3 regions of the Paenibacillus sp. P3E genome follow, and region 2 is predicted to be linked to each of the others. Evidence: a T-box and tRNA genes for the amino acid it is inferred to sense, from the RefSeq annotation. Region 2 holds a T-box; the other regions hold tRNA genes.
What was found. The T-box of region 2 lies ahead of lysS (lysine--tRNA ligase). A T-box ahead of a tRNA ligase gene usually reads a tRNA of that ligase, here a tRNA-Lys.

Region 1: it encodes a tRNA-Lys, which carries the amino acid that the T-box ahead of lysS (lysine--tRNA ligase) is inferred to sense. The anticodon was not compared.
Region 3: it encodes a tRNA-Lys, which carries the amino acid that the T-box ahead of lysS (lysine--tRNA ligase) is inferred to sense. The anticodon was not compared.

The regions. Positions count from the first base shown of each region.
Region 1 covers NZ_LVWH01000103.1:86,896-95,145, forward strand. The annotation lists gene A3842_RS10010 (TerD family protein) at 1-670, shown strand, start outside; partial or broken gene A3842_RS33285 (transcriptional regulator) at 851-985, shown strand; tRNA gene A3842_RS10020 (tRNA-Lys) at 1,207-1,279, opposite strand; gene A3842_RS10025 (SDR family oxidoreductase) at 1,414-2,202, opposite strand; gene A3842_RS10035 (zinc-dependent alcohol dehydrogenase family protein) at 2,442-3,452, opposite strand; gene A3842_RS10040 (oxidoreductase) at 4,089-4,925, opposite strand; gene A3842_RS10045 (MerR family transcriptional regulator) at 5,016-5,408, shown strand; partial or broken gene A3842_RS10050 (IS256 family transposase) at 6,007-6,810, shown strand; gene A3842_RS10055 (TNT domain-containing protein) at 7,224-7,979, shown strand; gene A3842_RS10060 (hypothetical protein) at 7,979-8,215, shown strand.
Region 2 covers NZ_LVWH01000214.1:85-8,334, reverse strand. The annotation lists gene A3842_RS27290 (ATP-binding protein) at 1-81, opposite strand, end outside; gene A3842_RS27285 (hypothetical protein) at 152-1,258, shown strand; gene A3842_RS27280 (GNAT family N-acetyltransferase) at 1,295-1,723, shown strand; gene A3842_RS27275 (alanyl-tRNA editing protein) at 1,713-2,888, opposite strand; gene A3842_RS27270 (TSUP family transporter) at 2,922-3,686, opposite strand; gene A3842_RS27265 (hypothetical protein) at 3,866-4,045, opposite strand; gene A3842_RS27260 (YebC/PmpR family DNA-binding transcriptional regulator) at 4,210-4,929, opposite strand; gene lysS (lysine--tRNA ligase) at 5,024-6,577, opposite strand; T-box leader at 6,643-6,906, opposite strand; gene A3842_RS27250 (S8 family peptidase) at 6,972-8,250, opposite strand, start outside.
Region 3 covers NZ_LVWH01000103.1:56,018-64,267, reverse strand. The annotation lists gene uvrA (excinuclease ABC subunit UvrA) at 1-1,049, shown strand, start outside; tRNA gene A3842_RS09900 (tRNA-Lys) at 1,269-1,341, shown strand; gene A3842_RS09895 (ABC transporter ATP-binding protein) at 1,562-2,329, opposite strand; gene A3842_RS09890 (FecCD family ABC transporter permease) at 2,329-3,435, opposite strand; gene A3842_RS09885 (ABC transporter substrate-binding protein) at 3,632-4,699, shown strand; gene A3842_RS09880 (LLM class flavin-dependent oxidoreductase) at 5,072-6,127, shown strand; gene A3842_RS09875 (SMI1/KNR4 family protein) at 6,190-7,470, shown strand; gene A3842_RS09870 (hypothetical protein) at 7,584-8,250, shown strand, end outside.

The DNA of each region.
Region 1 (8,250 bases), on a different contig from region 2:
AGAGCTGCGGTCACGGCCTAAGACGGCGGGCCATTTGCCCCCCTCTTCACCAGCATCACCTTCAGCCGCTCCTTTAAATCTCAATACCATCCTGCTTAAGAAACGCGGGGAGGTGATCAATCTCCAGAAAGGGACTGAATCCCTGGGCGAGATCCTGATCAATCTCAACTGGTATCAAAAAAAATCATCGGGATGGTTCGGAAGTAAAGGAATCGACCTTGACCTTGGTTGTCTGTTTGAATTAAAAAATGGCATTAAGGGCTCTGTCCAAGCACTCGGTGAATCCTTCGGAAGCTTGAACAGGCCGCCTTACATCTCCCTGGACGGGGATGACCGCACCGGATCCATAGCCACGGGCGAGAATCTGCGGATCAATGGCCATTACCTTTCCGAAATCAGCAGAATTGTGATCTTTGCTTTTATCTATGAAGGCATCACGAACTGGTCTGAGGCTGACGCCATTGTAACCATTAAGCAGCAAGGCGGACCAGAAATCGAGGTCCGGCTGGATGAGCATAACAATCATAAGGGGATGTGTGCCATCGCTATGATCCGTAATCAGAAGGATGAGACCTTCAGCGTGGAGAGACTCGTAGAATATTTCGCCGGGCACCAGGAATTGGATCAGTATTATAACTGGAATCTGAGATGGGAAGCCGGCAGCAAATAGTGACTCTTTTCATTTTAGATTGAATTCATAAAATTGTTCGCGTTACAAGACGTAGGTTGTGAAGCACACGCCGCTCTCATACAATGCCTGCCTGAATAATACTTCGGGAGGTATTGTTTTGAGGCGGTTTTTTTGTGGGATACATTAAATTGGGGTTTATGAATTAAGAAGGAGTTCGGTATGTCGCGATTTGAGCAGCAGTACGGGGAATGGTTAAGAAGCAATCTCGAGAATGAGAGCAACCACAGGCGCAGAGAATTACTTGGCAAAGGCTTAGGTCACGGAACAGTTGAGTTCCTCCGCACGGTATGGTTCGCGTGGGGTTGGGGTTGGCGGTGTCAGTTCCATTATTGAGCGTCCGCATTGGACGGTAGCAATTGCCTGTAGCAGTGGGCGGCAATAGTGGGCGGTTGCCGTTGACGATTGTCATTGACGGTTGCAGGTCTGTAATCTCCCCACTCCACTCCATTCACTGCATAACCATCCCGCTTCCCGAAACTGCAAAATTACGGCATCTCTGCCGTTATTTTCTGTGATGGACTCTCAGGGGCTCGAACCCTGGACAAATAGATTAAGAGTCTCCTGCTCTACCATCTGAGCTAAGAGTCCATGTGATTCAGCACCCTCGTTCAATAGGGTATCGCAGTCGCACGGGAGCTTCTGGATAAAATCATCGGCGTAGGAAAAACAAAAGATCCGTTGCCAAATCTGGACGGACCTTTTGTTACTACTTGGGCATCGTTTTATTTGAACCGCTGGGCTTGCCTTGAGGGCATGATGGTTAGTTCCGGAATGCTGACATGCTCAGGCTGCTCCAATGCATAGAGTGCCGCCTCAGCAACATCATCGGGATGTAACGGCAGGACTTTCGAAGCAAACGCGCGTATTTCATCCTCGGAATACCCGGCCACCTGAGAAAATTCCGTTGCCACCGCCCCGGGCTGAATCGTCGTAACGCGAATCCCCTGATCGATTGTCTCCAAACGTAATGCAGACGCTATGGCGTTAACGCCGTATTTGGTAGCGCTGTATGGACCTCCTCCGGCAATCACTTCCTTGCCGGCAATGGAGGAGATGATGATGACATCTCCCTTGCCCTGACCCAGCATTGGCGGAAGCCCGTAGTGCAGCGTCAACATTAGACCGTGTACATTCGTCCTGTACAGCTCCTCCCATCTTTCCAGATCCACTTCTACCAAAGGACTTCGATACCCGAATCCGGCATTGGCAACTATAATATCAAGACGGCCCCAGCGATTAATCGTTTCATTGACCACATGCTGTACTTCTTCAGCCTTTTGAATATCAGCAGGTACCGCCATAACCTCGTACAATCCCTCTTTTTGCAATTCCTGTACCAGCTCATCCAATCGATCCCGTCGACGTGCCACTACAGTCACATGGGCGCCGTGCTTTACCAGTTTTCTGGCGATCGATGCCCCGATTCCGCTGCTAGCGCCTGTCACCAAGGCCACTTTGCCGGACAGACTCTCCTTCTCATTCCAAGATAGCTCCAAATCATCCAGATTCATTTCGCACCCTCCCAGATTCCAACCTTATTTTGTTAAAAGCACACGATGAACGCCCTTGCTGCCTCCGGGTGCCGTTCCTATATATAAATATCCATTATGGCTTGTAGCCGTAGTTACGCCATACAGTTTGCCTTCCTGATCATGCTAGCTTCCGATAAACTCTCCCTGCGGACTGAACTCCCCAGCAAGCCCATGCTTCGCCGGTGAGCTTGCGCCTCCAATGTCATTTTTGAGAGACTTTAGATTTGGACTACGATTTTACCAAAATATTGCTTTCCTTCAGCCAAGAGCGCGAATGCTTCTCCAATTCGATCTAGAGGGAATACACAGTCGATGACGGGATGTAAACGATGATGGGCAATCGCTCGATTCATCTTTTCAAAGTGATCCCGGTTGCCGACTTGACTGCCGCGCACCGTTGCGGCTTTATGCAAGATACTGGAGACATCGTATTCCGCAATGGTCAAGCCCGATAAGAACCCGACCATACTCACGGTCCCACCTGTACGAAGTGCATTTATGGATTTCCCCATCGTTGCCGCTCCTCCAACATCCAGAACATGGTCGACGCCGCCAGTCAACTCTAACGCTGCCTTATCCCAATCAGGAACCTCCGAATAGTTGATCGTTTGCCATGCGCCAAGAGCTTTTGCTCGTTCCAGCTTGTCGTTGCTGCTCGACGTGATGATGACTCGTGCTCCGGCCATAAGCGAGAATTGTAGCCCGAAGATGGAGACACCGCCTGTTCCTTGCAGCAGCACAGTATCACCCGCTTGCAAACCACCGTATTCGATTAGCATGCTCCATGCGGTTAATGCCGCGATCGGCAGGGTGGAGGCCTCCTCATAAGTGAGGTGATCGGGAATAGGGACGACTCCGTCTTCATGTAGCACGACATACTCGGCCGCTACTCCATTCAACGGACCTCCCAGACTTTCTTCTAACACCCCTGGTCTTGGGTTGCCGCCAATGAAGCGCTGTTGAAAATTACCTGCTACTCGTTGTCCGACCTGAAATCTGGTTACTTCTGGGCCAATGGCTACAATTTCTCCCGCTCCGTCTGATAATGGAATGAAGGGAAATTTGACTTCGATCGGCATTAATCCGCCGAGGACCACTAAATCCCGATAATTGAGAGAAGCTGCCCTCATACGGATCAGCACCTCCTTAGGACCTGGCGTTGGTTTGTCGAGTTCCGTCATGGTTAATTCCTCAAAGCCGAAGCCGTTTGTCAGTTGTATAGCTTTCATCATATTTTCCTCCCTGCAAGATAAAATTACTATGTTATAATATAGAAACACCGTTACCGTTGCTCAGAAGTAATTTTCGATTCTTATGAAAGTTAAGTACCACGCATTTACGGTAACGATGTTTCCTATCGGTATCATTGTACCCACCCGATTTTAGAAAGTCAATATGATCTTTGAGCCTCCATCGTTTTATAGACTAGTGAAGGACAACTGTATACAATTCCTGCTAAGATGCCTCCTCCAATACGAACACACGAAAGTTGAAAACCTACCAAGAAGTTCGCATGCAAAATACTGAAAATCTCCACAAGCTCGTTGTTGATGCTGCGGCAACCAATAATGAATTGCTCAACAAAATTCAATTACAGCTTGTTTGTCAATAAAGAAGGCTTGCACAGCAGTTGTATCTGGACGGATGCAAGCTCCTCACTAACGAATTCAAGAGAACGCCGTAAGCTGCTGATCCAGCACAGCATATGCTAAATTTTTAATTGCGTTTGACAGTCTCGTTCATATCAACGATTGGAACACCGGTCCGTTCGCGGAGCGTCCACACCAAGCGCTTACGTCAATCCTGTCAAAAAAAGAGGATATTCCAATCAGCCATTCATGGCTTTAGGAAATCCCCCATTACTTTTAATAATCGGTGCTAATTGTTATATCATGGTAGGTCGAAAATAATTTTTGCATTCCCGTTAACTTTTCCATTGCCCGCTGATAGGCATCACTCCCTAAAAGAATTCGCAAAGGAACATCACCACGATTCACCAGATCATATATTACCTTGGCAGCTTTGTTAGGGTCTCCCGGCTGGTGTCCAGATAATTCTCTAAGGTTTTTGATATTTTCACCTGCCGTTGCTTGATATGCTTCTATAATATTTACATTTTCAGTTGCAGATCTGCTTGCAAAATCCGTGTTAAAATCCCCTGGTTCTACCAAGGAAATATTAATTCCTAGAGGCTTAACTTCTTGACTTAAACTTTCGGAAAAGCCTTCTAAAGCGAACTTAGTGGCATGATAGTATCCGAAACCTGCAAATGCACGTAAACCGCCTAGAGAAGATATATTTAAAATAGTTCCGCTCTTTTGCTCTCTCATAATTGGTAGCACATGATCTATCATGTGCTTGACTCCCCAGAAATTAACAGCAAACATATTTTCAATTTGCTGATCATCAGCATTTTCAACAGGTGAGAAGTAGGCATAACCTGCGTTATTAACAAGAACATCAATTCCGCCAAACTTTTGCTTGGTTGCTTCAACAACACTTTTAATGTGCTGACTGTTTGTGACGTCTAACGGTAAAACCAAAAGATTGTCATTGTCCTGTGCGCCAGGCAGGTAATGTTCTATGTCTAGCGGATTACGCGATGTTGCTACAACTTTGCACTTTTTAGCTATTAGCTCTAAAACTATGGCTTTCCCTAGTCCAGTCGAAGCTCCCGTAACAAACCATACCTTATTTTCCACCAATCATTATCCTTTCTCTATCAAGCATTTATAAGTTATGATAAATATACAACCTGAGAGTTACTCTCAGTCAAGAGAAAGGAGCATATCATGTACACTATTAATGAGGTAGCAAATTTCACAGGGTTATCTCCCCATACGGTAAGGTTCTATGCTAAAAAAGAGCTATTTCCAAATATAATCAGAAATCATCAGAATGTACGTCTTTTTTCCTCAAAGGACGTGGAATATGTTGAAATGGTCAAAGCACTGCGCATGACAGGTATGTCGCTTGAGAATATCAAACAATACATCGATTTATGCGAACAGGGATCAGATACCGTGGAAGAACGCTATAACATCATAAGAGATCAACAATTATTGGCAGAAGATTACCTTCAAGAAGTCACACAACAAATTATGTTGCTACGAAAAAAAGTTAATTATTATCAACAAGCTATTAAGGAGGGTGAAGAAAATATAATTTGGAATCCTCACATATGAAAGTTGAAAGACAAAAGTGATGTGAAAAATGAATTGTCTCAACTGTTCATGAAACAAACGTTTTGTGAAATAATGAACGTTCTATTCTAAGAAGAAGTAGACCAGTGGTTTTAAACAGATCTGTGTTCCCCACTTCTGCTTCATCCTCCCGCTTCCCGAAAAAGCAAAGAAACGGCATTTCTGCCGTTTCTTTAGGATGGACTCTCAGGGGCTCGAACCCCTGACCTCATCGCTCTGAGCATAGAGATGGTTAATGTTGTTGTAAGCTTTTTATTAAGAATCCTAAATGAATATGCTATTCAACGGCTGTCGTTCGATTTAATTAATGTTTGGTGAATAAGCATGAAGATCCCCACAGATGGAATAAGCATTTTTAAATTCAATGAGCTACCAAACGGTCCGGAAATGAAAAGAGTCTGTAAAATATATTGTGTAAACTCTCAAACCCACTAAAATGGAAGTAAGAGAGAGGTTGGGGAGAACACATGGGACTTTGGTCAAAACAACAACTTTGGGAATTCATTAAGACAACAAATCTGGTGACCGCGCAAGATGCACAGAACGCCTTAAAAAGACCTGTCTGAAGGGGCAGATGTAGGGTATTGAGGTCTCTCCTACGCTCATTTCCAATATGATAAGATTGTGCCTCTCATTAAAGAATGGCAAAACCATCTTTTACAAGGCGGCTACATCGTCGTCTATTTGGAAGCGATTCACTTCAAGGTCAAGCAAGACGGGGCCATTATCAACAAGGCCGCCTACATGGTCATTGGCATCGATCTGGACGAAAACAAAGACGTGCTGGGTATGTAGATTGGTGAGAATGAGTCCTCCAAGTTCTGGCTTAACGTGCTGAATGAGCTGAAAAATTCGGGGTAGGGGACATTCTCATAATCTGTATAAACAACCTGTCCGGGTTCTCTCAAGCGATTGCCGCCTGCTATCCTTAAAACGAAATCCAGAAGTGTATTTTCCACCAAATTCGCAGTTCTACACGGTACGTTTCGTACAAGGACATTAAGAAAGTAACTGCCGACTTAAAGCCTATTTACAAGGCACCTACCGAGAAAGGCGCCTTACTTGAACTCGATCGTTTCGAGGAAGTTTGGGGAACAAAGTATCCACTGATTAGCCGTTCATAGCGAACAAATTGTGACGAGCTCGCTACCTTATTCAAGTACCCGCCTGAGATCCGTAAACTGATCTAAACCACAAATATGATCGAGAGTTACTACCGCCAGCTTCGTAAAGTAACTAAGGGTAAAAGCATCTTTCCTACGGATGAAGCACTGCTGCTCTATCTGGTCATCGTCGATGTCACCCGGAAATGGACGGGAAGTGTCCTAAACTGGGCCAAATGCTGCTCCAATTTTCGGTTTTTTTCCCCGACCGAGTCGGTTAACATTTGCGTTAGATTCGCGACTTCCCCCTCAGGGGAAATATGCTTAAAAGAGTTTACACAAAATTATTGACAGACCCTAGCCCATCCAGTGCTGAGTAAGTCTAGCGGCTAAGCCTAAGCAGACTGGATTTAAGTTTTACTTGAACTGACATCAATGCTTTAATTTTATACCCTGAATAACGCTATTCCGTTACAAGAAACAGGTCGATTATGGTCAGATACAACCATGATTGAACTGTTTTTCGTTATTTTCGTCTTCTTGTAGATGTTGCGAAGTGGTGCCGGAAACCAGACGCTTGCCAATATACTCGAAGGCGGAAGCAATATCCTGGTGAATGCAATCGATACGGCATCGTATGAAATGGCAGGGACAATTACGGATTGGACCATGGGACCGAAACCGGAAGGCTATGTTGACCCGAAGGATAATCCTTACAGAAAGAATGCAGGGCAAATTGGCGGGGAACCTCATCAGCATAGGCCTACCGTTGAAGTATTTGAAAAGTGTAAAAACCGCAGGTGCTGTGGGATTCAATACCGTTATTGCTGGTGCGGAAGATCTAATGATTACAGCAGGAAGTAAAGTGGCTGCCAGTACGATGAGATTTGTGCGAGGGAAGCTGCCGGATATCAAGGTGGAAAAGGTTGAGGTGGCAGAAAAACCCGAAGCAGAAATCGAAGTTAAACTAAAGGAGGTAGAAGAACCCCATATTGAAAGGACAGGTAAAGTTATATCTGATGCTGATAGGTTAAAATTGGGAAAATGGAGGTATAGACCATCAGATGAGTTGTGCATAAATTACAAAGAGGTCTTTGATAATCCAAAATATTATGACCAATTAACTGGAGACATTAAGTGGCCTGAAAATGATGGATTCGATGGCGTTCTTAATAAAGCAACTTTAAAAATAGGTACAAGAATTGATAGATATGGTTTTGAAAGCGGAAGTTTTGTTTCACCAGAGTATATTTCATATGAAATGAGGTCTTTAACTCATGGTACATATTCTAAGCCTTACCATGTGTACGAAGTTATGAAGGAAATAGACGCTCTCGAAGGAACAATTGGTCCGTGGTTTGATGAAACTGGCGAAGGTATACAGTTTAAACTGTATACGACGATTCAAGAATTGATTGATGAAGGCTATTTGAAGGAGGTTTTTAACTGATGATGACATTAAATGAACTAGAGAAAAAGCTTTTAGAGATTAACATTCCAAACGATGCATATTTATTAAATGGTGGATTACCCAATGAAGCATTTTGTATTAATGAGAGTGATGGAAAGTGGGAGACTTATTACAGTGAGAGGGGTTCTAAATCTGGAACGAAATTATTTGATAATGAAGGAGAAGCTTGTGATTATTTTCTAACATGGATTAAACGCAATTTTAAAATAACTTAAGGGAATGGAATGGCAGGGACAATTACGGATTGGAC
Region 2 (8,250 bases):
CTGTTTACAGATATACAGGCCCAGACCGTTCCCTTTCTTTCCTTCTGCATTCGAACCGCGCTGGAAGATTGAATTCGTCATCTGGTAGAATGACTAAGTGCAAGGCTTAGATCCGGTACATAGATGTCAAAATCCATGAGGAGGCTGAAGTATGCCGTTTGAAATTATCCCATTTCCTGAAGTCGTACCGAGTGCGGGCCAGCTTGTCGCTGTCCAGGCCTTAAAAGGAACCGGGGAAGGAGCAGTATCATTGCTTGCGCTGGATCGGAATAGTGATCTCTGGCGATTTGACTTGCACACAGGACACGCAAGAAAGCTGCTGCATGTCGATATACCTGATTTGAAATTAGAGGAACCTGTACAGATTGTAGTATCGGCAAATGAATGCTTCGCAGCAGTTTCGGGTAGATTCAGCCAGCACGCAGCGTTGTACGATCTCCAAGATTCCAAGCAGATCATGGCATTGTCCCGTGATCATTATCATTATGATGTTTGTACCTTCCCGCTTGCTTTTGCTGAACATGAGGGCAGGACACTGTTGATTCACGGCACGAAATGGAACCAGCTGGATTTGCTCGATGTCCTCTCAGGTGAGAATCTGTCTACACGTCAGTCAACGTTTTCCGCAGCAGAAAATGGAGAACAGCTCACGAAACACAATCTTGATTATTTTCACGGTAAAATCCATGTCTCCCCTCAAGGGGAGTGGATCGTCGATACTGGCTGGCACTGGCATCCTGTCGCATCCATACGCTCATGGAATCTTCAATCATGGCTGACGAACTGCTGGGAGTCAGAGGATGGAGCTACCTTACGGGTGCTCGGGGACTACATGGAAGATTGGGATCAGCCTGTAGTCTGGCTTAATTCGTCTACTATCGCAGTCTGGGGACAACTGGCAAGTGATATGTATGATGAAGAAGACACGAAGGATTACGGCGATAACGGTTACTCTCATTTTCTGGCTATATATGATGTGCAAACTGGAGAACGGACAAATCTGTTCATTCCAGTACCTGAATACCGGACCAAACCCTTGAGCGATGGGGAGCATTATTTTCCACATGGACAAATCGCTGCAGTATACGGGAAGATTGTAATGTGGGGACCGGAAAAGGGTTTGTCCGTTCTAAATCCTGATTCGGGTGAAATGGAGTTCACCGACAAGACATTATGTCCCTACTTCTACCATCCATATGCGGAGGTATTTCTTGAAATTAATGAATCCGGCCGTATATCGGGCAAGCGGCTAATCTGAGGTGACGATGACAATTGAACAGCGGAGGTGCTTCACATGCTAATCAGGACAGCGTTAATAAGCGATTCACATGAAATTTCCAGACTTTCGGGCGAGCTGGGATATGCAGCAGAAGCCTCCCAAATGGCTGAGAGGCTTCGTGATCTCACTGAACTGAGAGACAATATCGTATATGTAGCAGATTCAGGGAATCAACTGCTGGGTTGGATTCATGCCCAGGTCCGTGTTCTGGTCGAGGCCCCGCGATTTGTGGAAATAACCGGATTGGTGGTAGACAGTGCTCACCGGGGAGAGGGCATTGGCAGGCAGTTAATCGCACAGACTGAAGTTTGGGCAGCACAATCCGGGTTCACCAAACTCAGAGTGCGTACGAATCAAAAAAGGTCTGATGCGGTTCAATTCTATAACCGGCTTGGTTTTGTCCTTGTGAAATCGCAACATATTCTGGATAAGTCTATCGAATAGAGCCTTTTGTGAACTCATAAAATCCGAGTGCATGTGCCCAGTCCGGGAACCCGGCTTGGGCCATTTTATCGCTGCCGCCGCCTTTTCCCTGGAATTCGCCCAGATTGGCTTTAAAAAAGGTACCACAGGACCATTCTGTACTTCCGCTGCAAGCGAGCACGACTTTATTCTCCGCCGCCGTCAGCAGCAGCACGGGAAGTCCGGTATTTGCAGTCAGCTTCATGGCCAGACTCTGTAAATCCTTGAGGGTTTTATCCTCGAAGATGTGTGCGGCTACCCTTGCCTCAGACTCAAGTCCGGATAGGAGCTCTTGGGCCAAATAATGATCATTCTGTTCTTTGAGTGCACCCAGTTCGGCCTGCAGTTGCTTCTGCTCGGCTTCCCACTTCCCGATCCGGTCCAGGATTTCATCTTTGCCTGTATTGAATTTCGCAGAAAGCGCGCCAAGGATACGCTGATTCTCGTTAGCTTCGTCCAGCGCACGCCCTCCGCATTTGAACGTGACCCGGATATTGCCCTTCTGCTTCTCCGCTCTCAACAGCTTGATCAACCCAATCGCTCCGGTAGCAGATACGTGAGTCCCGCCGCAGGCGTTATGCTCCACTCCCTCAATCTCAACAATGCGGATATTCTCCGTAACCTTGGGCAGCTTCACCAGCGGCAGGTTAGCCATTTCCTCGGCGGTGACAAAATAGCTTACGATACGATGGTCAAGCGCAACCTGACGGTTAACTTCCTGCTCTGCCGCAGCCAGCTGATCCGCGGTTAGCTCCTGAAGCTCAATGTCGATAGTTGCGTAATCATTGCCCAGGTGAAAACTTAACGTATTCGCTTCGAACAGCTCAAGGAATACCGCTGATAGCAGATGCTGGCCGCTGTGCTGCTGCATATGGTCAAATCTGCGGTTCCAGTCTATCTGACAGCTCACTTGGCTTCCTTCTGGAACACGATCAACCTTGTGCAAGACCTCGTCCTCTTCAAGAATGACATCCAGCACGGGAATTCCGCCAATAGTTCCGGTATCACAAGGCTGCCCGCCTCCATGAGGATAGAAAGCTGTCTCCTCCAGAATCAGATATTGCCCGTCCTCGCGTTCTACCACTTTACTTATCGAGGTCTGCCATTCCTTCAAATAGGCCGACTCGTAATACAGCTTCTTAGTCATAGTCTAAGTTCCTTTCCGAATCGTCTTTAGGTATCAGTGCATCGTATCCCATATTTGCTTCCCGATCAAGATTAACGTAACCGTAATAAACAGCGGGCGTATATAACTGGCCCCCTTGCGGATAGCCAGCCTTGAACCGACTACAGCTCCGATGACAATCGGAATGCCCAGAAGCAGGCCATAATACAGGCTGACTGAGCCAAATGCGGCAAACGTCAGCAGACTTGCGATATTACTCGAGAAATTAAGCACTTTGGCATTGCCGGCGGCAGTCACAAATTCAAAGCCCAGCATGAGGAAGGCGAAGATCAGGAACGAACCGGCGCCCGGACCAAAGAATCCGTCATAAAATCCAATAACCAAGGCAATACCCATGCCGATAATCAGCGGTTTTTTGCTGTCTTGGGAGTACGTTGAGACGTCCCCCCAGGATTTTTTGAACAAAGTATAGACCGTAATGACGACCAGCATCACAATCACAAGCGGTTTCAGAAACGCTGAAGGTACCTGCCGGACCGTAAGCGAACCAGCCACTGCACCCGCGATAGAGAACGGAATCAGGAATTTGACCATTCCAAAATTAATCTTCCCGGAACGGACAAAAGACGCCGTACTCGTGAACGAGCATAAGGTCCCGGCTAATTTATTGCTGCCCAGCAGCATTGGGAGCGGGATCCCGGCAGCGAGCAGCGCTGGAATGGAGATCAGTCCTCCGCCGCCTACCACAGAATCAATCACTCCCGCCAAAAAACCGCAAATCACCAAAATCGAAATCATTGCTATACTGCCATGCTCCATAATGCAAAAAATGCCTCCTGCCAGGGGTAAGTGTCATACAAACAAACTCCAGCATACACAATTTCTCGGGTGTGTACCATAGTATTCTTTGATGAACTTTTGAAATTTTTCATTTATGAATACAAAAAAAGTGACAGGAACCCTCCCTGCCACTCTTGTCACCTTCAGACTGTACTAGCTCATTTGTACGTATTTTGTTCATTTTTCTTATAGGTAGTTTTGTCATCCCGCAGCGCTTCCTTGCGGATATCACTTTTCTTCTGTTCCATCTGCTGAGCTTCCTGACTGGTCACCGGAGCATTGTTCAATTCGTCTACCGTATTGATCAGATTCTTATCCGGTTTGGTGTGACTATCCATTGTATTGCCTCCTTTAAGTTGTTGGGTTGATGGGTCGCATCAGCTTATTGTGGCAAGATATGGAGCAGATTATGCACTGTGGCTGGAACCAGAGAATGTCCGCAAAAAAAACCGGATAAGCAGATTCACGATCTGCCTGTCCGGCTTTCTCACCTACAATCCTTCTATTCTTCCGAATCTACATTGTGGTAGACCTGCTGTACATCATCCAGTTCCTCCAAAGCGTCGATCAGTTTCTCGAACTGTGCTTCGGCATCCTCCGGAAGAGCAACATAGTTCTGCGGGAGCATGGTCAGCTCAGCGACAGTGAAATCGGTAATTCCGGCACCGCGGAAAACTTCTTGAACGGCATGGAACTGGTCAGGCTCGGCATAGACGATTACAGCCTCGTCCTCTTCCAGCACATCGCGCACATCCAGATCCGCTTCAATCAGCAGCTCCATCACTTCGTCAGCTGTTTTGCCTTCCAGGCCAATTACAGCTGTAGGCTCGAACATATAGGTTACCGAACCGCTGACACCCATGTTGCCTCCGTTTTTACTGAATGCGGAACGCACCAGCGGGGCAGTACGGTTAACGTTGTTAGTCAGCGCGTCGATAATGATCATCGAACCGCTGGGTCCAAATCCTTCATAACGTAGTTCTACGTAATTTTCGTCACCGCTGCCTTTGGCCTTGTCCAGCGCCCGGTCGATAATGGCCTTAGGCACGTTGTACGTTTTGGCGCGCTCAAGCACGACTTTCAATGCACGGTTCGATTCCGGGTCCGGTTCACCCTTCTTAGCCGCTACATAAATTTCTACACCAAACTTGGCGTATACCTTACTTGTATTGGCATCCTTGGATGCCTTCTTTTCTTTAATATTATTCCATTTACGACCCATATTCTTCCCGCTCACTTTCCAACATTAATTATAAACAGTCCAATATATTATACCTCCGCTCTGTGTATCCCGTAAAGGGCAGTCCCGGTGACGGCTAAAAATCCAGCAAAGCCAGCAACCTATCCAGCCCGACAGCCTGGATCAGCACAGGGATTCGCGGACCTGTCTCCTGGCCCAGCACCAGCTGATAGATTAGGGTGAACATACGTTTTTGATTGTTTTTCATCGTTTTTTTATCCTCGTTATAACAAATAGCGTAAATTTCTGTCATCATCTGCTCATCCTCCAACCCCCCAGTCCTCAGCAGCCCGCAAAAGGCTTCCAGCCATGCTAGCTCATGTGTCTCCAAGGTTTCGTACAAGGCAGTATCACGGCTGGAATTTACGGTAACCAGCTTTTGCGGCATCCAGTGCTTGATCCAATATTCCGCCCGCTCCGCTGTTTGCTTCAGCCTGTCCGCATCCACTACCTCTCCGTTCCGGGTCATAATCTCCTGTAGCAGATGTAGATCGAAATGAATCAGAGGCAGCAAGCCTGCAATGGGACCGAAGCTAGGTATTCTGTCATTCAACGGATGAATCAGCGAAAGCTCTACCGCCGAATCCATATCATCCGTGAGTGTACGGGAATCGTGAGCCTTCCGGTAACGTTCGAATTCCGTATAATTGCGCAGCACATCTTCGTCCATCCCGATATGAAACTCAGCGTCCGGCTGGTATTTGGCAAACAGAAACAGAATATTCTCCGGGGCATAGACCTTCAGCAGATCATCAGGCGTGTAGTTATTCCCGGACGAGCTGGACATTTTGGCAAAGCTGCCTTTGATTCTAATAAATTCGTAAGGCTCGTACATAGGCGGTTCATTCTCAAAAATCTTCTCCGAGATCACGGACGCTACATTGTAGCTGCCCGTTTCCGACGAATGGTCGCGGCCTCCAGGCTCGAACAGCACCTGCTCCAGATTCCAGCGCATCGGCCAGTCGATTTTCCATTGCAGCTTGATATTTTCCGCTTCCGCAACAGACATCGTACAGTGATGGCCGCATTTACAGCTGTAGGTCAAGAGTCCTTGCTCTTCATCAAAATAATGCACTGTAGTCGAGTCCTTGCCACAATCCCCGCAATACACACTTACAGGATAAAATGCGGCTCTCTCTGCTTCGCTGGCTTCTCCTGTTTTGAAGGACATCAGAATGTCATAGATTTCTCCTCTGCTGCGCAGCGCCTGAAGGATTCCCGGTGCATAACGGCGGGCTTGATATTCTTTGCTCTGATAGATAAATTCAGGCCTGATCCCAAAAGCGCTGAGCGCCTGTTCAAATTCCTGCTCAAAATGCTCCGCATAGGAAGTGTGACACCCGTATGGACAAGGAACCTGCGTATAGGGCCTGCCGATATACTGACCGAAACTTGGGTCCACATGAACCGGAACCTTACGGAAACGGTCAAAGTCATCCCATGAAAAAATAAACCGGACCTTTTTGCCCGCTTTTTCAAGAGCCTTACTTACAAAATAAGTCGTCACAATCTCCCGGAAGTTCCCGATATGGATGTGGCCTGACGGACTGATCCCTGATGCGCATACGAATGTCTGCTGCTCGGGGTGGCTTTCGATTAACCGTTTTGCAATTTTCTCTGACCAATGCATGAATAATCACCTCTACAATTATTGTAAAAAAAAACAAAAAAAGCCCTCATCCTCAAGATTGTCATCTTGAGGACGAGAGCTGTAATCAGCGCCGTGGTACCACCTCTGTTCGCGGACATGTCACCATGCACGCCTCTTCGGGTACGGCCATTACGCTTATACCCTATCTCTGTAACGGGAGAACCCGTCATAGCATCCTTAGGCGTGCTGCCCAATTCCGTATGAGGCTCGGAGACTTTTTTCGTTAGGCACACTGCTGCTCCGTTTCACCATTCCGAAGCTCTCTGTGAACTATGCCGCCTAAGTACTCTTCTCGTCATCGCTGAAGTGATATGCTGTTTCAATATATTCCACTATAGCAAAACTAGTTCAGAATGTCATTACCCTTATGCAGCTAACTTTGGAATGACATATTTCCTACACCCGCTAATTCTCTTTCAATTACATTGCCGTTCATTAAACTGTGGTTTAGAGCATTAAATGCATTTATTCTCTTACCAACAAATTTATCTGTTTGTATAGTATCACCACTATCTTGCAGTATCTCTTTAATTTGCCCAAATGTAAGATCCGGCTTTTTCGATAACAGTAAAGCCACCAAACCACTGACATGAGGTGCCGCCATTGAAGTACCATCCATTTTTAAGTAGTCATTACTACGGGCTTTAAGGGATAGAATTTGCACTCCCGGTGCTGCAACATCAACGGTATCATCATAATTTGAAAAATCAGCCCGCTGATCAGCAATATTTACTGCTCCAACAGATATTGTTTTGCTATAGTTAGCGGGTGAATAATACTTCGCTTCATCATTTGCATTACCTGCAGAGACAACAGCAATGGCCCCTTTTTCAAAAACATAATCTAATGCATCTTCGATTACAAAGTTTTCCTTAGTTCTTTCTATCGGTCCCCAACTATTATTAATGACCTTGGCACCATTATCGACTGCATATTTTAAAGCTCTTGCAATGATTTTACTGTTACTTCCACCCTTCGGGAAAACTCTTAAAGCCATTATTTTAACTTTAGGGGCTACACCGATAATTCCCATATCATTATTGCCAATAGCTGCTATGGTTCCTGCAACATGCGTACCGTGTAAATTTTGGTCTTGCGGGTCACTTTCTTCATCTGAGAAATCATAGCCAAAGTTCCCATTTACATCCTTCCACATATTCTCTTTAATATCAGGATGATTATAATCGACTCCTGAATCCACAACCGCAACCACAACATCTTCACCTTGACTAATCTCCCAAGCCTTTTCGCATTGAATATTTTTCAGGCCGTATAGTTCTTCATATCGCGTATCATTGGGTACGTCATGTAGTACATTAACTGTATCTAGTTCTGCTCTTTCAACACCATTATTTTTCCTTAATTTCTCCAAAAATTCTTCAACATCAATATTTTTATTTAGCTTAATTTCAAATGTTCTGTATAACTTTTTCTCAGTTTCGCTCATTTTTTTGTATTCATTTTCAAATGTTTTCTGATTGAGTGAATTATTATCAACAGATGCTCCTTCTATTATGCCGTTCTTCAGAAGAGGTTCAATACTGTGTACTCTCTGGATTTCAATCCCCTCAGGTATTTCAGAATGGCTAAGTGTAGAATTACCGCTTGATCTTATATTCACAGGAAGTACACTTTCTGGATTCACATTCTCC
Region 3 (8,250 bases), on a different contig from region 2:
TATCGGGAAAAGCCAGCATTCCTGTCCCCTTCAAGCGCAGAAGCCTGGGAGACGATTTTCTGAGCATTCAAGGCGCCCGGGAAAACAACCTGAAGAATGTGGATCTGGATATTCCACTGGGTGTGTTCATCTGTATTACCGGAGTATCCGGTTCAGGGAAAAGCTCACTGATTAACGAGATTCTGTTCAAGCAATTGAAAATCGACAAAACGGCTGCGCGGATTGTTGCAGGCGAGCATGATTTTCTGTTCGGTGCGGATCTGCTGAACAATGTCATTAATATTGACCAGACCCCTATTGGAAGGAACAGCAAATCGAACCCGGCAACCTACATAGGCATCTATGATAAAATCCGGGATCTCTTCGCCATGCAGCCGGAAGCGGTGGACAGGGGATACCAGGCAATTGACTTCAGTCTGACCCATGCAGGAGGTACCCGCTGTGAGCAATGCGCCGGAGACGGAGTAATCGTCACCAATCTGCAGTTTATGGCCGATATCGAAACGATTTGTCCGGTGTGCAAGGGGCAGCGGTTCTCGGAGGAGGGTCTGGAAATTAAGGTCCAGGGTAAAAGTATCGCCGATGTACTGGAGATGACGGTGGAGGAAGCCCGTGAATTCTTCAGCGGCCATAAGTACCTGAAGCATAAGCTGGAGATTATGGATGAACTCGGACTTGGCTATATGCGCTTAGGTCAAAGCTCGACCACCCTGTCCGGCGGAGAGGCACAGCGTGTCAAGCTGGTGTATGAGCTGTCCAAAATCAAGAGGGGAGCCCGCAATTTGTATATCCTTGATGAGCCTACCACAGGGCTGCATCTGTCGGATATCCAAAAGCTGCTGCTGTCTCTGGGCAAACTGGTGGATAGCGGGCATACGGTTATCGTTGTTGAACATCATCTGGATGTCATGAAGTCCGCTGACTATATTATTGATATGGGCCCGGAAGGAGGCCATGACGGCGGGTATGTGGTTGCCGAAGGCACACCGGAGCAGGTAGCTGAAGTGGAAGCTTCCCACACGGGCAGGTTTTTGCGTTCGGTTCTGTGACCTGCTGGAATAGACTGCACTTCATATTCGGATGAAGGCAGTCTATTTTACTGCTCCAAGCAAGACGAATGTTATGATCCGCCGTAAATTATTCTTTTTAGAAAACTCGAAAAATAAACCTTGATCTATGTTTTGTATCATGATATAATCTTTTATACGAGAGATTTATTCCGTTCTTCTGCGAATGAGCTAAAGGCGGTATGATTCGACCAATGATGTGGACTCTTAGCTCAGTTGGTAGAGCAGTAGACTCTTAATCTATTTGTCCAGGGTTCGAGCCCCTGAGAGTCCATCACAGAAGAAACGGCAGAAATGCCGTTTCTTTTTTTGTCTCCAAAGAGCTAATTTCAGAAATGGGACTGATAAGATTGAGAACTTACAACCTATAGAGCGGTTATCGTATTTAAGACAGAGATTCAGTTCGAATGATCAGGACCCTGCCCCAAAACACGAATAAGCCCTTCCGACTTCTGATTAGGGAAGCGGAAGGGCTAAAAAGGTTGCTTTCGTAACTAGCGTGTCTCCAGATAAGCAATGCCAAGCGCCCCGGTCACGGGGTTGCGGTAGGTCTCACAGGCCACATCAAATACCTGGCCGATTAATTCCTTCGTCAATATATCCTCCGGCTTCCCGCAGGCGGCCACTTGACCCTTTTTCATGACGTACAGATAATCACAGTATTCCGCAGCAAGGGTGAGGTCATGGAGTGCGGCGAGAATGCCGATGTCGAGCTTTTTAACAATATTTAGAATTTGCAGCTGGTATTTAATATCAAGATGATTAGTCGGCTCATCCAGAATCATGAATTCGGGCTGCTGGGCCAGAACGCGGGCGAGGATGACACGCTGTTTTTCACCACCGGATAGTGAATTATAACTGCGGTCTGCATGGCCTTCCAGGTTGACCTTGCGCAGAGCGCCTGAGACAATGCTGAAGTCCTCTTGATTATCGGTCTCCAGCATCCCTTTATGCGGGGTTCTCCCCATAGCAACCATTTCCCGTACGGTGAAGTCAAAGCTGAGTTCGTTGAACTGGCCGACTACACCCAGCTTTTGCGCCACGATTCGGGGGCTTGATTTCATTACATTCATTTCGGACAGGAATACATCGCCTTGGCGGGGCTTGATCACTTTATAAATACTCTTGAGGAGTGTAGATTTGCCGCAGCCGTTCGGACCAATGAGGCCGACAAATTGCTTGTTTCTGACCTTCAGGGATACATCTTTTACAATTTTCGCATCGGCAAAAGAGACGCTCAGGTGATCAACGTTCAAGTTCATTAGCTTTTCCCTCCAAATGCGTAGCCTTTTTTGATCAGCATGTACATGAACATCGGTGCGCCGATTAAGGCGGTAATGATCCCGATGGGGAGCTCTACATTTGGCACAATCGTCCGCGCAATGACATCTGTCCAGATCAGAAAGATCGCTCCGAACAGAATGGACGCGGGCAGCAGTCTCCGGTGATCCGAGCCAACCAGTCCTCTGACTAAATGGGGGATGATTAGACCCACGAATCCGATCATGCCGCAGCTTGCCACCATCACCCCTGTAATCAGCGCAGTAATCATCATATAGGCTTTGCGGTAAGCACCCAGATGAATGCCCAGGGTGACCGCTGCTTCATCGCCCAGCATCATAGCGTTCAAGACCCGAAATTGTATCAGAAAAAAGAAAATGGCAAGAAGGACAGATATCGAGATTAGCGGAAGTTTGTCCCAGCTCGCAGCGGCCAGGCTGCCCATCGTCCAGAATGTAACGGTCTTGATGCCTTCTGCGTTGTTGGCAAAATAAACGATGAAATTGGCAAAGGCGGTGCACAAGGCGTTAATAACCATACCGGCCAGGACGAGCTTGACGGAGGTCATTTTGCCGCCCGCGCTTGCCAGAATCAGGACCAGCAGGGAAGCGCCGACCGCACCGGCGAAGGCCCAGAAGGCAACTCCTGTCTGGCCCAGTAATCCCATCGAACCAAAGCCGATCAGAATAGCGAACGTTGCTCCGAGGGAAGCGCCGGATGAAATACCCAGTATGTATGGATCAGCGAGAGGATTCTGAACCGCCGCCTGCATGATGGTTCCGCATAACGTGAGTCCCGCTCCGATGAACAAAGCCATCAGAACGCGGGGAAAGCGGATTTTCCAGATAATATCGACGAAGGAGCCGGAAGTCAGTTCCTGTACATCTCCGATTTGAATACCCGTGAGGTGGTGGAGCAGGATCCGGTAGGATTGGGAGACGGGAATGTCAACCTGCCCAAAGGAGACCGCAGCCCCGGCAGACAATATTGTAATAATAAGCAGAATACCAATGACGGTCATAAAGCCGTAACGGGTGTGGATAATAGACTTCTTAGGTTCAGATTGTGTAGCTAGATCGGTTTGCATGGCATTCATTGGGCTCCTTAATATATGTTTAATTTAAAATATAATCCATATTGAGAACCGTTGTCAATGAGAATTATTATCATTGACAACGGTTCTCACATTCTATATTCTACGGTTGTATCACCTGCCAGATATCGGCTTGACACAATAGTATGCAGGATACACAAATGTACATATAGAAAAGGGGATTAAGGCAATGAAGAATGTATTCAAAAGATATGTGCCGCTACTCGCGGTTTTGGTAATGGCGGTAATGATAGCAGCATGTTCTTCCGACACGAAGAACGCAAATAAAGCGGCGGAATCGGCTGCGCCTTCAAGCAGTCCAGCTGCCACAGAGGAAGCTGCTCCAAGTACCAAAACAGTATATCCGCTTACCATTGAGAACTACACCAATAATGGTGAAGGAACGGAATGGAAAGCCAAATCACAGACTTTTGATAAGGCGCCTGAAAAAGTGGTAGCCAATACCCAGGGAGCCGCTGAGCTGCTGATCAAGCTGGGCTTGACCGACAAAATGGTCGGCGTTGCGGCCCTTTACGGTGCAGGTGACCCGGCGGTGCAGGAAGAATTCAAGAAGATCCCTGTGATCTCGAAAGAATATGCCAGTAAAGAGCTGGTTGTTGGAGCAAGTCCTGATCTTGTTCTGGGGCGCAGCGACCTGTATGCCGATGCAGATTGGGGCGTTGGGACGGTAGAAGGATTGAACGAACTGGGCATCAAGACATTCGTGCAGAATACCAGCGTTAAGGGGTCCACACTGGACAGCCTGTACAAGGATATTGAACAGATCGGCCAGATCTTTGATGTACAGGAGAACGCTGCTGCCTATATCGCTGAATTGAAAAAGCGTGCGCAGACGCTTAAGGATAAGTCTGCTGTCAGCGGAGAGAAGACCTTTGCATATGTATCCGACGGCGGCAATGGGGCCATTGCCATTTACAGCGGAAATGTTGACACGTTTGCAGGTGATGTACTCGGTTTGCTGGGACTCAAAAACAGTTTTGGTACAGTTACCGGAGATATCAGCAAAGAACAGCTGATTGCAACTAATCCGGATGTCCTGCTGCTCTCGGTATATACCGGAGGTGTGGATCCGGAGCAGACGTTGAAGGCATTCTACGCCGATCCGTCGCTACAAAGTCTGAATGCTGTCAAGAATAAGACGATTTATCCGATCGACTTCAACCAGTTCTGGGGCTACAGCTACTCGATTTTTGATGGAGCTGAGAAGCTGGCATCCGAAATAACCGCTAATAAATAAGAGTAGTAGAGAAATCCGCATACTAAAAGCAGATTGGGCCGTCATCCATGTGACGGTTCGATCTGCTTTTTGCTGCCTGTATAGATTGATCTTTAAAATTACCAATAAGGAAAAGTGACGGAGGAGAAGTTTGGAACTGTAGGAGCGGAAGCGTCCGCCTTTGTCTGCGGATTTCCACCGCGAACAGCGGTATAAATCAAGAAATCTGCAGACAACAGCGGCCGGAAGTCCAAACATTCTCCGTAGTTACGCCCCGATCCTTATTAGAAATTCTTAAAACTCAATCTATTATTTTTTAATTTTGAATATTCAACTATAAAGATATAGAATATAGTGATTGATAATTCGAGAACAACTTGGGGGAACAAGATAGTGGAACTTGGAATTAGTACATTTGTCGAAACAACACCCGATGTAATTACAGGGGAAACGATGAGCCACGCGGAGCGTCTGCGCGAAGTGGTGGAGGAGATTGTACTCGCGGATCAGGTGGGATTGGATGTATACGGGGTGGGTGAGCATCACCGTCCGGATTTTGCCGCTTCTTCACCTGCGGTTGTAATGGCAGCGGCTGCATCCCTGACGTCCAGAATCCGGTTGACCAGTGCTGTAATGATTCTGTCATCTGCCGATCCGGTGCGTGTTTTTCAGGATTTCGCCACACTGGACGGTCTGTCAAACGGACGGGCTGAGATTATGGTGGGCCGTGGTTCCTTCACAGAGTCCTTTCCATTATTCGGCTGTGATCTGAAAGACTATGAAACCTTATTCGGAGAGAAATTGGATCTGCTGATGAAGCTCCAGCAATCTGAGAAGGTGAGCTGGGAAGGCCAGCATAGACCTGCCATACATAACCTGGGAATTTATCCGCGTCCGGTGCAGCAGCCTTTGCCCGTATGGATAGCCAGCGCGGGAAGTCCTGAGTCTGCGGTCCGTGCAGGTGAACTTGGGCTGCCTTTTGCGCTGGCTATGATTGGACCGGTGCAGCCCCTGGATTTTGCGTCACAGGTCAAGCTCTATCAAGAAGCTGCTGCGCGTGCAGGCCATGACAGCTCGCGGCTGCCGATTGCGGCCCATGCGCATGGTTTTATCGCGGAGAATAGGCAGAAGGCGATTGAACAGTTCTTCCCTTCCACTTATGCCCGGACCAATGTCAGAGCGGTGGAGAAAGGTCTTCCGCCATATCACCGTTCAGATTATGATGCGGCATGCAGCTTCGGCGGAGCTTTATATGTGGGAGACCCTGAAACTGTAGCAGAGAAGATCATTCATCTGCGTAAGCATGTGGGCATCACGAGATTTCTGCTGCATGTTCCGCACGGCACGATGCCCCATGCCGAGGTGATGGAAGCGATCAGGCTGCTCGGTACCGAAGTAGCTCCGCGTGTCCGTGAGGAAGTAGCGCTTTGGGAGAAGAACAATCTGTAAGATACGGCAATTGAAATGGCAGTTAAGCAACCTGGGAGGTGGCGGCTCTGATAAGAGAGCAAATGAATGTCTGGAAACGGCACTGGCAGGAGCTTATTCAGGCGCTTGAGCAAAAGGGTGCAGATACTCAATTCAGCGTGGGTCCTCCTGCGGCAGAAAGCGGGCTTGCTGAAGTGGAGTCGAGGCTCGGAATCCGGCTCCCGCCAGAGCTGCGCACTCTGCTGAAGGAGGGGGCAAGCCAAGCTTATGTCTATTGGAGTCTGCCGGATGCTGCAATTCTTCCCTTTGAGGTGAGCGGAGGGCTAGGCTGGGATGTGGACCAGCTGGATTTTTTTGTTTCTAACGAAGAAGAATATACCGGGGAGCAGCAGCGTTATCTGAGCTTTCATCTGGCAGGCAACGGGGATGAGCTGCTGCTGGATTTGCTTAGCGCTTCTGGAACCGCAGTCGTCCATTGGGCACATGAGACGGCAGAATATCTGCTGCTGGCACTGTCGGTCACAGAGTTCGTCGACAAGATTACGGCGCTCGGTTGTGTAGGTGCAGAGGAATGGCAATACCCGGAATTTTGCAGTGAGTCAGGGTTGGACCTGGAAAAGCAGGCCAGCAGACAATGGAGAGCCTGGTTGCATGAATATTTGACATTGACTCTGGGGCAGGCACAGAAGGAGCTGCCTTTACTTCTTCGCTATGCTGAGATGTTCGGAACGGATCAGGAGATTGCTGAAGCCTTTGGTCCATATAACGCCGGTGAGGTACTGAAGGCTTTTTTGAAACGGGCAGAACAGGAACGTAACAGCCATAATAAAGAGGCTATCCTTTGTCTTGCCGGCGATGTGCTTAAGGAACAGGCAGCAGACTTTGTGCGTTCCCTGTGGTCAGAGACTTCATCCGTTAAGGTAAGCCGGAGTACGCTGGCTTATCTGTCTGCTCAGTGTCTGCCAGGCGATGAAGGGCTGGAGCATGTCTTCCGCATGCTGGAGGTGTCTGCGACACCGGCGAAGCCTAGCGGGTATGCGGCGAACTCGCTGCTGCAGAATTTTCACAGCCGCAGGGTGCTGGTGTGGATGGAGGACAAGGTCGCTTTTCCTTATGGCGGGTGGGATGCATTGTATGCTCACTCACAGCCCGCACCGTCTGACATTGTGCAGTGGCTTGGGGGCAGTGATGTTCAGCGCCAGATCGTCATTGCTGCGTTCCCTGCCCTCTATGACAAGGGAGCTGGGAGCTTCGGTCGTGCAGAATTGCTGCAGATCCGCAGCCTGCTGGAACAGGCACTGGAAGAAGCTGTGCTAAAAAAGGAAAAGCAGGCGGTCCGTGATGCACTGGGGCGGCTGCCCTAAGCATTGTTTTTTAACATTTTTATTTACAATATTGTCTATTACATGTCTTGTCCATAACAAGATGTCGCTTCCCGCCTTGGGATGGTATGATAGGAAGTGGGGTGAATATGAAAATGAACAATAAGTCAACGACTGATGAAGCAATGAACGAGGTAGAAACCGGCGAAGAAGCAACCAGCGATGAAACAACCAGCGAACAGCAACCCATGACTGATGAGCAAATGGCTGAGCTTGTACAGGCGGTTCACCATAATGGTATCGTTGCGCTGAAGATGCATTTCAATGAGGTTCAGGGCCAAGTGATGAATCTGGAGGCTTACGGTCCGGTATTTGTATTCCATGTGATGGATGAGGCGAAGGATGTTTACTCCTGCGGGTTTTTCCTGCGCGAGCTGATCGCCAGATTCCAGACGAACAACAGTCCGAATATCTGGATGGCTTCGTTTTTCATCGACTTGATGAAGGTCAAGGGAGGCAAAGCCCTCACACCGCCGCCAACCAGTGAAGAAGAAGCCAAGGCCATGATCGATAATGTACTTGTGCCGCATTGTATTGCAGCCGTACGTGAAGAATTTGCTCCAGAGCAGGTTCATGCCGGGCTGGCCTGGAATGAAACCCATGGTCCAGTGTTTGAAGCCGGATTTCCGGCACTAACCGAAGGCAATAACGTCTGCGCCATTCCGCTGCATATGCTATTAATTCATCTGCAGCTGAACCGCGATCCGTCGGAACTGCTGCTGCAGGGATTGTACAATATCCGGAAAGAACACGGGTTGGATT